DNA from 2 places in the Sphingomonas sp. genome. Region 2 is predicted to be linked to the other one. Evidence: predicted binding sites of a transcription regulator. Region 2 holds the regulator's gene; the other holds the start of a gene.

Region 1 (6,737 bases), 140 kb from region 2:
CACGGCGGATCGGCGTGAACACCGTCCACAAGCAGTGCAGCGACGGGATGAGCGACCGCATCTATCGCGATACGGTGACCGTCACCGTCGATGGCCGCCGTTACGACGGCTGCGGCGGCGGCACCATGGCCCCCGCCCCTCGCCCCGGCCCCGGCCCCGGCCCCGGAATTTCGCTGATCGAAGGCAATTGGCGAATCGCGATGATCAACGGCCGCCGCCCGGTCTACGGCACCGCGCCCACCGTGGTTTTCAATGGCACCCGGATCAGCGGCAATGCCAGCTGCAACCGCTTCACCGGCGTTTTCGAGCTCGCCCGCGGCCGCCTGACCGCCGGGCCGCTCGCCAGCACCAAGATGGCATGCGCCAGTCCGCTGGCGAACCGGCAGGAGATGCAGGTGCTGCAGATCCTGGGCGAGCGGCTGACCGTGTCGAGCAACCATTCGGGCAAGATCGTGCTGTCCACGCGGCGCGGCACTTCGCTGTCGCTTGAGCGCAGCGGCCGGCGCTGATCGAGGCGAAGGGCAAGCCTAGCTGCGCTTGCCCTTCCGCTGACGGATATATTCGAGCTCCTCCTTGACCTTCTGATCGTCGGGGGCGGCTTTCAGCGCCTCGTTCATGTGCTTTTCGGCGTCATCGAAATTGCCGAGCTCGATATCGTTATAGCCGATCCCGAACCACGCGTGCCGCAACGAGAGATTGCGTGACGCCTCGTCCTTGTTGCGCTTCGCGGCTTCGATCGCCGCGTAATAAGCGGCGTTCGATTCCTTCCAGTGCTTGAGCGTCTGGTGGACATAGCCAAGCTCGGTCAGGAACTGGGCATTGGTCGGCATCATGATAGTGGCACGCGTGAGCGGCGCCACGGCCTCCTCGAGGCGGCCCAGCTCGACCAGCGCATAGCCCTTGGCCCAGAGCGCGTAGCACCAGCTGCCATTCAGCGCGACGACGTCCTTCCTGGCGGCGGCGCTGCCGGCCAGCCCCATCAGCATCTGGCTGGTGTCGCTCGCGCAGACGACGGTCCGCCCCGAGGCGGGATAATCACGCTCATACGAGGCGATAACCGGATCGACGATGGCGAGCGCGCCCTTGGCATCCGACGCCTTGAGCGCGGCGATGGCTTCGAGGACCTTGGCGTCTCGCGGATCCGCCTTGGTCTTGGCCGCCGCGGCGTCCTGCGCCTGCGCGGGAAACGCGGCCGCCGCGCCCAGCAGAAAAGCAATCGCGTACCGCATCATCATCTCCCCTTCGTGCCCATCGGGATGCTTAACCTAATCCGCGGCTTCCTCAATAGGTTCGACGGCGACAGCCCGATCAATCCTCGAGCATATCCGCGACAAGGCCGTGCGGATCGAGCGCGAACTGGCGAATCATCCGGAAATGATCGGTGTCCTCAAGCTCGGCAGGTTCGAGCCCATATTTCCCCATTCTCAGCAGCCGCGCGCCGGGCAACGCCATCAGGATCGGGGAATGCGTGACCACGATCGCCTGACTCCGCCCTTCGCGCTGCATGGTCCGCAGCACCTTCAGGAAATCGAACTGCCGGGTCGGCGAGAGCGCGGATTCGGGCTCGTCGAACAGGAAGATGCCGGGCCGGGTGCAGCGCTCCTCGAAGAAGCGCAGGAAACCCTCGCCGTGCGAATGCGACAGATAGTCGGCCGATGCCGACCCGGCTTCGTCGAGATAGCGCGCGACCGAGAAGAAGCTTTCGGCGCGGAAAAACCAGCCCTGGCCGATCCTCGGCAGCCAGCTCGCCTTGAGGAAGCGGCCAAAAGAGGCACCGCTTACCTCGCTGGCGCGCGAATTATCGACGGCGCGATAGCCCGGGCCGCCGCCGGACTCGTCGAACCCGGCCATTACGGCAATGCCTTCGAGCAAGGTGGATTTGCCGACGCCGTTTTCGCCGGCGATGATCGTGATCGGGTTGTCGAAATGCAGGTCGAATTCGCTGCGGAACAACGGCAGGCAGAACGGATAGACCGTGCGGTTCAGCGGCAACTCCGGATCGAGCCAGACGCGCTTCAGATAGGGCGGTGGCAGACTGGTGTGTCGCGGGCGGCGCATGACCTATTCCGCGGCTTCCTCAACCGCTTCGCTCGCGGACAATGCGGCCATCTTGGTGAGCGGCCGGATCGCGGTCTCGACCATCGGCAGCGGTTCGATCTCCTTGGCGCCGCTCGACACTTCCAGCGCCTCGAAGCGCTTGGCCTGGGTCATCACCTGGCTCTCTAGGCTGCCGACCATCGCATTATAGGCGCCGCTGGCTTGTTCGAGATTGCGGCCAACCCGGGCGATATGCGCGCCCATGGTGGCGAGGCGCGAATGCAGTTCCTTGCCGAGCCGGGCGATCTCGGCGGCTTCCTCGGCAAGGCGCTCCTGCCGCCAGACGCTGGCGACGGTGCGGGCGATGGCGACGAGGTTGGTCGGGGTGGCGAGCAGCACGCGGCGCTCGAACGCCCATTCCCACAGGCCGTCGTCCTGCTCCAATGCGGCGGTAAGGAAATGCTCGCCGGGGATGTACAGGATCACATAATCGGCCGCGTCGCCGAACTGCGCCCAGTAATTCTTCGAGCCGAGCTGCTCGGCGTGGCGGCGGATCGCGGCGGCATGTTGCTGGAGGTGCGCGGCGCGGCTGTTCTCATCATGCGCTTCGCTGGCATCGAGAAAGGCGTTCAATGAGCATTTGGCGTCGATCACCAGCTTGCGCCCGCCCGGCAGGCGCACGATCACGTCGGGGCGCAGGCGGCCGTCATCGGTGTTGACCGAGACTTCGGTCTGGAAATCGGCATGCTGCGAGAGGCCGGCCTGTTCGAGGACGTTCTTGAGACTCTGCTCGCCCCAGCGCCCGCGCGCCTTTGGGCTGGCGCGCAGCGCATTGACCAGCTTGGCGGTCTCGTCGCGGACCTGGGTGTGGCCGGCATGGAGCAATTGCACCGCCTCGCGCAGCGCCTGATAGCTGCCGACGCGCTCCTTCTCGACATTGGTCAGGCCCTCCTCATAGCGCTTGAGGGTCTCCTGCACCGGCGCGAGCAGCGCCTTCATCCGCGCCTCGTTGCTTTCGCCCGCCTGGGCGAAACGCTGATCGGCGCGGTCGAGGAAATTCTTCTGGGTCTCGCCGAGGATGCGGCCGGCGAGCTCGGCGAAACGCGATTCGAGACCGGTGGTCTCGGCCTTGAGCGTCGCCAGCTCGATCTGGGCGCGGGCGAGATCGGCGGCGGATGCCTTGAAATCGGCCTCGCGGGCGTCGCGCTCGCGGCGCATCTGCGCGGCGGGGCGTCCGCCGAGGAACAGCCCCACCGTGAAGGCGATGACGAGGCCGGCGACCGCGATGGCGAGAACGAGCAGATCCAATTCGGCCTCCTGGAACAGAAGGCGAACCTAGAAGTGCAAGTACGAGGAAGCAAGTGCTCCTGCGAAAGCAGGAGCCTAGGGGCGCAAACCGTTCGCTCCATTACCCTGGACTCCTGCTTTCGCAGGAGCACGGCAAAGCCTAAGCCGCGGCCTTACGCGCCTTGGTCAGCTTCTTCATGATCATGTCGCGCTTCAGCCGCGACAGGTGATCGATGAAAACGATGCCTTCGAGATGATCCATCTCATGCTGGATGCAGGTGGCGAGCAGGCCCTCGAACGTCTCGTCATGCGCCGCGCCCTTCTCGTCCAGCCATTTCACGCGGCAACGCGCGGGACGTTCGACATCGGCGAACTGCTCGGGGACCGACAGGCAGCCTTCGGTATAGACCGACTGCTCTTCGGCGGGATCGAGGATTTCGGGATTGATGAAGACGCGTGGCTCGCGGATCGGCTTGCCCTCTTCGTCCTCCTGCTCCTGCAAATCCATGACGACGACGCGCTTGGGCACGCCGACCTGGATCGCGGCAAGGCCGATGCCGGGGGCGTCGTACATCGTGTCGAACATATCGTCGATCAGTGCGCGGAGTTCGTCGTCGACCGTCTCCACGGGCGTGGAGATCAGGCGGAGACGCGGATCCGGAACTTCGACGATGGGTAGGATGGCCATGGGTGCGATTTAGGTGCGCGCCCAAAGAGCGTCAAGCAACCGGCCTTCTCGCTCTCAGCGCCTGGGCCAGCGTGCCCTCGTCGAGATAATCGAGCTCGCCGCCGACCGGCAGGCCGTGGGCGAGCTGGGTGATGCGGACGGGGTAGGTTTCCAGCCGCTCGGCGACGTAGTGCGCGGTGGTCTGGCCCTCGAGCGTGGCATTCATGGCAAGAACGACTTCGTCGACCCCGCCGGCGGAGATGCGCGCGACCAGGCTGTCGATGCGGAGATCCTCGGGACGGACGCCTTCGAGCGCGGACAGGCGCCCGCCAAGGACGTGGAACTTGCCGGGGAACAGCCGCGAGCGATCCAATGCCCAGAGATCGGCGACTTCCTCGACCACGCAGAGCGCGCGGGCGTCGCGGCGCGGATCGGCGCAGATCGCGCAGGGATTGGTGGTATCGACATTGCCGCAGATGCCGCAGGTGGCGAGCTTCTGGCTGACCGCGCCCAGGGCGGCGAGCAGCGGATCGAGCGCGGTCTCGCGCTTCTTGAGCAGATGCAGCACCGCGCGGCGGGCCGAACGCGGGCCGAGACCGGGCAGCCGCGACAGGGCTTGGGTGAGCGCTTCGATCTCGTGGGAGGCCATGCGGCATGACATAGGGGCTTGCGCCCGCCTCTGCCAAGCGCTTGGGAGAAACGATGCGGATCGTCTTCATGGGAACGCCCGAATTTGCCGTGCCGGTGCTGGAGGCGCTGGTCGCGGCCGGGCATGACGTCGTGGCGGCGTACAGCCAGCCGCCGCGGCGGGGCAACCGCGGCAAGATCGCGCCGTCGCCGGTACAGGCGCGGGCGGAGGCGCTAGGGATCGCGGTGCGGACGCCGGTGTCGCTTCGCAATGACGAGGCGCAGGCGGAATTTGCCGCGTGGGGCGCCGATGTCGCGGTGGTGGCCGCCTATGGCCTGATCCTGCCCGGGCCGGTGCTGGCGGCTCCGCGGCTCGGCTGCCTCAACGTCCATGGCTCGCTGCTGCCGCGCTGGCGCGGCGCGGCACCGATCCAGCGCGCGATCCTGGCCGGCGATGCGGAAACCGGCGTCGGCATCATGCAGATGGAGGCCGGGCTCGATACCGGGCCGGTGCTCGCCGAATGGCGGACCCCCATCGGCTCCCAGACGGCCGGGCAGTTGGGCGACGCCCTTTCCTCCGTCGGTGCGCAACTGATGGTGAAAGTCCTCGCCGATCCGGCAGCCTATCCCCCCGCACCGCAACCCGATGCCGGGATCACCTATGCGGCCAAGATCGACAAGGCCGAGACACAGCTCGATTTCCAGCGGCCGGCGATCGATGTCGAACGGCAGGTCCGTGCCTTCAACCCCGCGCCCGGCGCATTCTTCGAACTTGCGGGTGAGCGCTTCCGCGTTCTCGAAGCCGAAGTGATCGACGGGGAAGCATTTCCCGGAACCGTGATCGACGACCGGCTCGCGATCGCGTGCGGCGATCGGGCGATCCGCGTCACGCTCGTTCAGCGTGCGGGCCGTGGCGTCATGACGGCGCGAGACTTTCTCCGCGGCTTCCAAATCCCCACAGGCACCCGGCTTTGACGCGGTTCGCGCTGACGGTGGAATATGACGGCCGCCCCTTCATGGGCTGGCAGCGGCAGGATCATGGGCCGAGCGTGCAGCAGGCGATCGAGGAGGCCGCCTTCACGATCACCGGCGAGCGCGCCGCCTGTCATGCCGCCGGGCGCACCGACGCCGGCGTCCATGCACAGGCCATGCGCGCGCATATGGACGTGGAGCGGGCGATCACCCCGTTCCGGCTGATGGAAGCGCTCAACGCGCGCTTGCGGCCGAATCCGGTTGCGATCCTAGATTGCGTCGAGGTGGCGGACGATTGGCATGCCCGCTTCTCCTGTGTGGCGCGCCACTATGAATACCGGATCGTCGAGCGGCGGGCACCGCTGACCTGGGAGAAAGGGCTGGCGTGGCGGATTCCCGGCGATCTCGACGCCGCGGCGATGGCCGAGGGCGCGGCGCGGCTGGTCGGCCGGCACGACTTCACCACCTTCCGCTCGGCGCATTGCCAGGCGGACAGCCCCCTGCGGACGCTCGACCGCCTCGACGTGGTGCGGATCGGCGAGCGGATCAGCGTCTTCGCCTCGGCGCGCTCGTTCCTGCACCATCAGGTGCGTTCGATGGTCGGATGCCTGGCGCTGGTCGGTCAGGGCAAATGGTCGCCGGACGACATGACGGCGGCGCTGGAGGCGAAGGATCGCACGGCCCTCGGGCTCAACGCGCCCTCGGACGGCCTGTTCTTCCTGCGCGCGGACTATCCTACCGACTAAACTTCGCGGCCAGCTCGACATGCGTCGACCAGCGGAACTGGCCGACCGGCTGGACCCAGTCGAGCTTGTAGCCACCCTCGCACAGAATCTCGGCATCACGGGCGAACGTACCGGGATTACACGATACATAGGCGAGCGAAGGGGCCTTCGATCCGGCGATCTCCACCGCCTGTTCCTTGGCCCCGGCGCGGGGCGGATCGATGATCACGGCGTTGAAATTGCCCAGATCGGCGCTGGAGACCGGCCGGCGGAACAGGTCGCGGTGATCGGCGAAGACCGGTCGCCTGGCCAGCGCGGCCGCCGATTTGAGCATCATGATCGGGTCGCGCGCCGCTTCCGCGGCATAGACCCTCGCCCTGGGGAACGCGAAGGTGAAGGTGCCGAGCCCGGCGAACAGATCG
Region 2 (6,737 bases):
GAACAAGGCGGTGCGGGCGCCGCCGATGTGGAGAAAGCCCGTCGGCGACGGGGCAAAGCGGGTTACGACCGGCGTGGCGGTATCTTCGTTTGCGCTCACGCGCGCGTGCTCCCAGACTTGTAAATCGATGGCCATTCCAGCCGGTGATCGCGCCCCTAGCATGGGGTTTGGCTCCCTACAAATTGGGGTGGGGCGGCGGCTGCGCCAGTGGTGCGACGGGCTGGAGCGCTGGCTGGAGACCGAGCGCGAGCAACTGGTGCTGTGGCTGCCGGTGATGCTGGGCGCCGGTATGGCGGCGTGGTTCGTGCTGTCCGATGCGGGGCGGTGGATAGGGTTCATTGCCGGAGCCGGGGCGGTCGCGCTGGCGGGGATCGCGGCTTCGGGCAACGGCAGGACGGCGCGTGTGGTCGCGGTGGCGGGGCTCGCCGCGGCCGTCGGATGCGCGCTGGTGTGGTGGCGGGCGGACAGTGTCGCGGCGCCGGTGCTGGCACGGCCGGCGGTGGTGTCGCTGGAGGGGCGCGTCGAGCGGATCGAGCGTCTGCCGGCGCGAGAGATGGTGCGGGTGACGCTCGCTCTGGCGCGCGCGGATCTGCCGCCGCGGGTGCGGATCAATCTCGCGGAGCGCGATGTGCCTGGCGGGTTGTCGCGAGGTGCTATGCTGCGGCTGCGGGCGCGGTTGATGCCGCCACCGCCGCCTTCGGTGCCCGGCGCGTATGATTTCGCGCGGGTCGCGTGGTTTTCGCAGCTCGGAGCGACGGGCAGGGGTTTCGCGCCGGTCACGGTGGTGAAGCCGGGCGAGGCGGTGGGGGCGGACCTGCGGGCGCGGCTTTCGGCGCATATCCAGAGCAACATCGCCGGAAGCGCGGGTGGGATCGCCAGCGCGCTGGCGACCGGCGACCGTGGCGCGATCACCGACGAGGATTCGGAAGCGATGCAGCGTTCGGGACTGGCGCATCTGCTGTCGGTGAGCGGGCTGCATGTCACTGCGGTGACGGCCGCGGCGATGCTGCTGGTGCTGCGGTTGCTGTCGCTGAGTCCGACGCTGGCGCTGCGCTGGCGGCTGCCGTTGATCGCGGCGGGCGCGGGGGCGGTGGCGGCGATCGGCTATACGCTGCTGACCGGGGCGGACGTACCGACCGTCCGCTCATGCGTCGCCTCGCTGCTGGTGCTGTTGGCGCTGAGCGTCGGGCGCGAGGCGCTGACGCTGCGGCTGGTCGCGGCGGGAGCGCTGATCGTGCTGCTATTATGGCCGGAGGCACTGGCCGGGCCGAGCTTTCAGCTGAGTTTCGCGGCGGTGACGGTGATCGTCGCCCTGCACGAAAGTCCAAGGGTGCGCGGCTGGTTCTCGCGGCGTGAGGAAGGCGGGGCGAAGCGGCTTGGGCGGTCGCTGGGCTCGTTGTTGCTCACTGGCGTCGCCGTCGAGCTCGCGCTGATGCCGATCGGCATGTACCATTTCCACAAGCAGGGGATTTACGGCGCGCTGGCTAATATCATCGCGATCCCGCTGACGACGTTCGTGACGATGCCGCTCGAGGCGCTGGCGCTGTTCCTCGATCTGGCCGGGCTAGGCGCGCCGGCATGGTGGCTGACCGCCAAGTCGCTCGAACTGCTGTTATGGCTGGCGCATGCGGCGTCCTCAGCGCCGGGCGCGGTGGCGTCGTTGCCGGCGATGCCCGACGGGGCGTTTGCGCTGATGATCGCGGGCGGGTTGTGGATCGCCTTGTGGCGGACGCGGGCGCGCTGGGCCGGAGGCGTGCCGTTGCTTGCAGGAGCGGTCTGGGCGCTGCTGACGCCGGCCCCCGATCTGCTGGTGACCGGCGACGGACGGCATCTGGCGATCCGGATGGCGGATGGCCGGATGGCGTTGTTGCGCGATCGGGCGGGCGATTACACGCGCTCGATGCTCGGCGAGAATGGCGGGGAGGACGACGAACTTGCCGCGCTCGATGACGCGCCCGATGCCCGTTGCAGCCCCGATCTGTGCGTGGTCGAGCACCGCGCGGGCGCGCGACGCTGGCGCGTGACGGCGACGCGGAGCAATTATCTGGTGCCGTGGCGCGAGATGATGCGGCTTTGCGTCTGGTCCGACGTGATCGTCAGCGAACGGCGGCTGCCGCCGGACTGCGCGCCGCGCTGGCTGAAGCTTGATCGGCCGGGGCTGGCACGGACCGGCGGTGTGGCGATCGCTTTCGCCAGCGGGCGCCTGACGACCGTGCGGCGCGGCTCGTCGCATCCGTGGATTGACCCGCCGACCGTCCAGCCGCCATTTGCAGGACAAAGGGAGAGCGATAATGAAACGCGCAATCGCGGCGGCGCTGCTCGCGGGGCTGGCGGCGCCGGTCGCCGCGCAGGACACTGACTGGGTTCAGGTCCGCAGGGAATGGAACGCGCCGGTGACGCCGTTCACGATCGCGGGGAACGTCCATTATGTCGGCACCGCCGGCATCGCGGCCTATCTGATCACGACGCCCGAGGGGCATATCCTGATCGACGGCGCGATGGAGGAGAGCGTTCCGCAGATCGTGGCGAACATCGCCAGGCTCGGCTTCAGGCTCGACGACGTGAAGATCCTGCTGATCAACCACGCGCATTGGGATCATAGCGGCGGGCTGGCCGAGCTAAAGCGGCTGACCGGCGCGCGGCTGCTGGCGAGCGCGGCAGACATGCCGGCGCTGGAGGCGGGAAGCGTCGATTATCGGTCCGATCTCGGCCCGTTCCCCAAGGTGCGGGTCGATGCGCTGCTCAGCGATGGCGAGGCGATCACGCTGGGCGGGACGACGCTGACCACGCATCTGACGCCGGGGCACACCAAGGGCTGCACGAGCTGGACGATGCGGGCGGGTGGGCACGACATAATCTTCGCATGCAGCATCACCGTGGCCGATCAGCCGCTGGTGAAGGGCAAGGGGTATGACGCGGCGGTCAGCGATTTCCGTGCGACCTTCGCCAAGTTGAAGGCGATCAAGGCGGATGTGTTCCTGAACTTTCACCCGACCGGCTTCGACATGGAAGCGAAGCGCAAACGGCTGGTGGCGGGGGATAAAAACGCCTTTGTCGATCCGGGTGAGCTGCGGCGGCGGGCGAAGGCGGCGGAGGCCGGATTCGAGAAGGAGCTGGCGGCGCAGAAGCGCTGATAATCCTGTCCGGACAAGGTTTTGCTTTGCGCGCGGCGCGAGGCGTGGCTGATTGCGGGCATGACCAGTTCCAAGAAGAGCGAGACGATCGAAGTGCGGCTGCCGTTCGCGGCGAAAACGGCTTTCGCCGAGCGCTGCCGGGCCGATGGCGTGACGATGAGCGACGCGATCCGGCGATTTGTCGAGGGGCATGGCCGAGCGCGGCACGGTATAGCGGGGCCGCTGGCGGTTATCGCCTTGCTCGCATTGGCGGTAGTGATGAGCCCGGTCGCCGCGCGGCCCGATTATGGCGCGGGTTTCGACGAACTGGACCGCAATGGCGATGGCGTGGTGACCCAGGCCGAGGTCCCGGGCGGGGAAACGCGTTGTCCGGTCGCGCTAGCGCTGCCGCTCAAGCGCGGCTGGCTGGGCAACGGTCCGCGTTCCTTCGCGATCTGCCGCGAGGTGCCCGCTTTTGCGGTACTCGACCGTGACGGCGACGGGCTGGTGACGCGGAAGGAGTTCGCGGCGCACGCCATCGCGTCCTTGCGGCGCGGGTTCGATGCGTTGGACGAGGACGGTGACGGTTTGCTCGATGCCGGGGAATATGCCGCGCCGCTGCGGATGACGTTCATCGGAACGCCGCCCGACCGGGCGACTTTCCACGATCTCGACAGCAACGGCGACCGCCGGGTCAGCTTCACCGAATTTATCGACTAAGGGCAGCGGACGCCCGCTGCCCGCAATCTCAATAACGCCGCAGCAGCCCGGCGAGCTTTCCCTGCACGCGCACCTGATCGGGGCGGTAGCGCTGGGGGTTATAGTCGCGGTTGGCGGGGTCGAGGCGGATCATCGCGCCCTCCTTGCGGAAATACTTCAGCGTCGCTTCAGCATCGTCGATCAGGGCGACGACGATCTCACCATCGCGCGCGGTTTCGGTGCGGCGGATAAGCGCGTAATCGCCATCGAGAATGCCGGCCTCGACCATGGAATCTCCGGCAACTTCAAGGGCATAGTGCTCCCCCGAGCCAAGCAGGGCGGCGGGCACCGGGAGCATCGACGCGCCCTCCAGCGCCTCGATCGGGGTGCCGGCGGCGATGCGGCCGTGGAGGGGGATTTCGATGACGTCGTTGGCGGGCGCGGGCAAGGGCGCCGAGGACGAAATAGTCGTTGATGCGGAGGTTGGCGAAGCTGCCGCGGACTTTGGCGCAGCACCGCGCTCCGGCACCTTCAACACTTCAAGCGCGCGGGCGCGGTTGGGGAGGCGGCGGATGAATTCGCGCTCCTCCAATGCCGAGATCAGCCGGTGCACGCCCGACTTGGATTTGAGATCGAGCGCCTCCTTCATCTCCTCGAACGAGGGCGACACGCCGGTGTCGTTGAGGCGGTCGGCAATGAAGCAGATCAGCTCGTGCTGCTTGCGCGTGAGCATCCAAATTCTCCCGTCTGGAACAGACGAGGAACGTTTATGCAATGTTCCGCGGCGCTGTCAAGCGATCTGTAGGATTTCCGCCGAGTCGCCGATTTTGGCGGCCGGGGCATGCGGCGGACGGAGGATCAGGCAGTCGGCGCGGGCGAGGGTCCGCAGCATCGACGAATCCTGGATCGTCGAGGCGAAAGCGCGGCCATCGCGGATTTCGGCGCGTAGATAATCGGTGCGGGCCTCGTTGGCGGCGAGCGCTTCGCCGAGCGGGACGATGCGGGTCCGCGGCAGCGGATCGGCGGCGCCCGCGAGGCGCGCGACGAGCGGGCGGACGAACAGCATGGTGGTGATGAAGGCCGAGACCGGATTGCCGGGCAGGCCGAGGACGAACGCACGCCCGAGGCGGCCGGCCAGCATCGGCTTGCCGGGGCGCAGGGCGATCCGCCAGAAGTCGATCGAGCCGCCGGCGGCTTCGAGCGCGGGGCGGACGAGATCGTGATCGCCGACCGAGGCGCCGCCGCTGGTGACGAGGAGATCGGCATCGACCGCGCGGAAGGCGGCGGTGAGGGCATCCAGATCATCGGACAGAATGCCGAGATCGATGATCTCGACCGGCAGATCGGCGAGTTGCGCCGTGAGCATCAGCCGGTTGGTCTCGGGGATCTGGTCCGCGGCGAGCGGCGTGCCGGGCGCGACAAGCTCGTCGCCGGTGGCGGCGATGGCGACGCGGACCTTGCCGCGAACGGGGAGCGTTGCGTGACCGGCGATAGCGGCGAGGGCGAGCGCGGCGGGCGTGATGCGCTGGCCGGCGCGGATCAGCGTCTCGCTCTCGGCGAAATCGAGTCCCTTGCGGCGGACATTGCGGCCGGGCGTGGACGGGCCCGCGCCGGCGAGCGTCAGGCGCGGGCCGTCGCGGGCGGCTTCTTCCTGGACAAGGACAGTGTCCGTGCCGACGGGCAGCGGCGCGCCGGTGAAGATGCGGACGGCCTGGGATGCGGCGACTTCGCCGGCAAAGCCGCGGCCGGCGGCGCTTTCGCCGATGACCTGCCACGGGCCGGGCAGGTCGGCGAAGCGGATCGCATAGCCGTCCATCGCCGAGAGATCGGCGGCGGGCTGCGTGCGCAGGGCTACGATGCCGGCGGCGGCATAGCGATGGGCGGCGTCGGCGAGGGGGACTTGCTTGATGGCGAGCGGGGTGGCGAGCGCGAGGAGGCGGGACTGGGCCTCGGCGACGGGGAGCAGGGGAGCGGGCATCGCGTGAGGAGTAGGGGAGCGCGGGGCCGGGGGGAAGGGGCGGTAATATGCATCATCCGCTCAACGGTCCCCGCCGCCAAACATCAGCGCCCGCCCATTCGCGTCCACGCTCACCATGGTGAAGCGTGCCGTCGCCGCGTGACGCCGTTCCCCATCGAGGAGGTTCTCCGCCCATAGCTCGACATCCACGCGCACCGAACTGCGCCCGGTCATCGCCACGCGTGCGGCCAGCTCGACCATCTCGCCCTGCCGGATCGGCGAGACGAAATCGATGCGATCGGAGGCCGCCATCACCATTACCGCCCGCGCGTGCCGGGTGGAGGCGATAAAGGCGGCCTTGCCCATCATCTTGAGCGCATCGCCACCATAGAGCGTGCCGTAATGATTGGTCTGTGACGGGAAGACCATCTCGGCCATCCGCAGCCAGCCTTCGGGCCCGGCTGCCGCTTCCACGAGCGGCGGCAATGGCAACCGCGTCTCCGGTCCTTTCACCGCCGCCAGGGTGAAGCGGCCGCGCGTGCACAGCCGCCGCTCGCCCGAAACCGGCGCTTCGGCGACCAGCTCGACCTCGACATCGAGCGAACTGGTGCCGACCCGCACGACGCGGCCGGTCACCTCGACCATGTCGCCGGCCCTCGCGGGCGCGGCGAAATCGATCTTGTCGGAAGCGGCGGTGACGAAGGGCGCCCGGCCATGGCGGCTGGCGGCGAGGAACGCCACCTTGTCCATATGCGCGAGCGCCACGCCCCCGAACAGCGTGCCGTGGTGGTTGGAGTCGCCGGGGAACACCATGTCGATGAGCTGCACCGGCTCGCCAGCGGCCTTCGTCTCCGCCATCTCCCTTACGCCTCGGCCAGCGTTTCGGCGCGCAGCGCGCGGGCGGCGGCGACCATCGCCTCGACCGCGGGCTTCACTTCCTCCCAGCGGCGGGTCTTGAGCCCGCAGTC

The links. Region 2 encodes LexA, which represses DNA repair genes until DNA is damaged. Its sites were predicted from a motif close to GTTCCNCNCTTGTTCT; they were not measured.
Region 1: a site for LexA is predicted at 3,357-3,372, ahead of KF730_RS09325 (DNA recombination protein RmuC). Genes of this name have one in related genera too.

Annotation. Positions count from the first base shown of each region.
Region 1 is NZ_JAHBZI010000001.1:1,846,063-1,852,799, forward strand. It holds gene KF730_RS09310 (META domain-containing protein) at 1-509, shown strand, start outside; gene KF730_RS09315 (tetratricopeptide repeat protein) at 528-1,229, opposite strand; gene KF730_RS09320 (AAA family ATPase) at 1,309-2,058, opposite strand; gene KF730_RS09325 (DNA recombination protein RmuC) at 2,062-3,345, opposite strand; gene def (peptide deformylase) at 3,485-4,012, opposite strand; gene recR (recombination mediator RecR) at 4,044-4,640, opposite strand; gene fmt (methionyl-tRNA formyltransferase) at 4,694-5,593, shown strand; gene truA (tRNA pseudouridine(38-40) synthase TruA) at 5,590-6,336, shown strand; gene KF730_RS09350 (class I SAM-dependent RNA methyltransferase) at 6,326-6,737, opposite strand, start outside.
Region 2 is NZ_JAHBZI010000001.1:1,982,563-1,989,299, reverse strand. It holds gene gltX (glutamate--tRNA ligase) at 1-99, opposite strand, end outside; gene KF730_RS10025 (ComEC/Rec2 family competence protein) at 161-2,359, shown strand; gene bla (subclass B3 metallo-beta-lactamase) at 2,292-3,134, shown strand; gene KF730_RS10015 (EF-hand domain-containing protein) at 3,195-3,833, shown strand; gene lexA (transcriptional repressor LexA) at 3,862-4,545, opposite strand; gene glp (gephyrin-like molybdotransferase Glp) at 4,603-5,790, opposite strand; gene KF730_RS10000 (hotdog domain-containing protein) at 5,851-6,627, opposite strand; gene metE (5-methyltetrahydropteroyltriglutamate--homocysteine S-methyltransferase) at 6,633-6,737, opposite strand, start outside.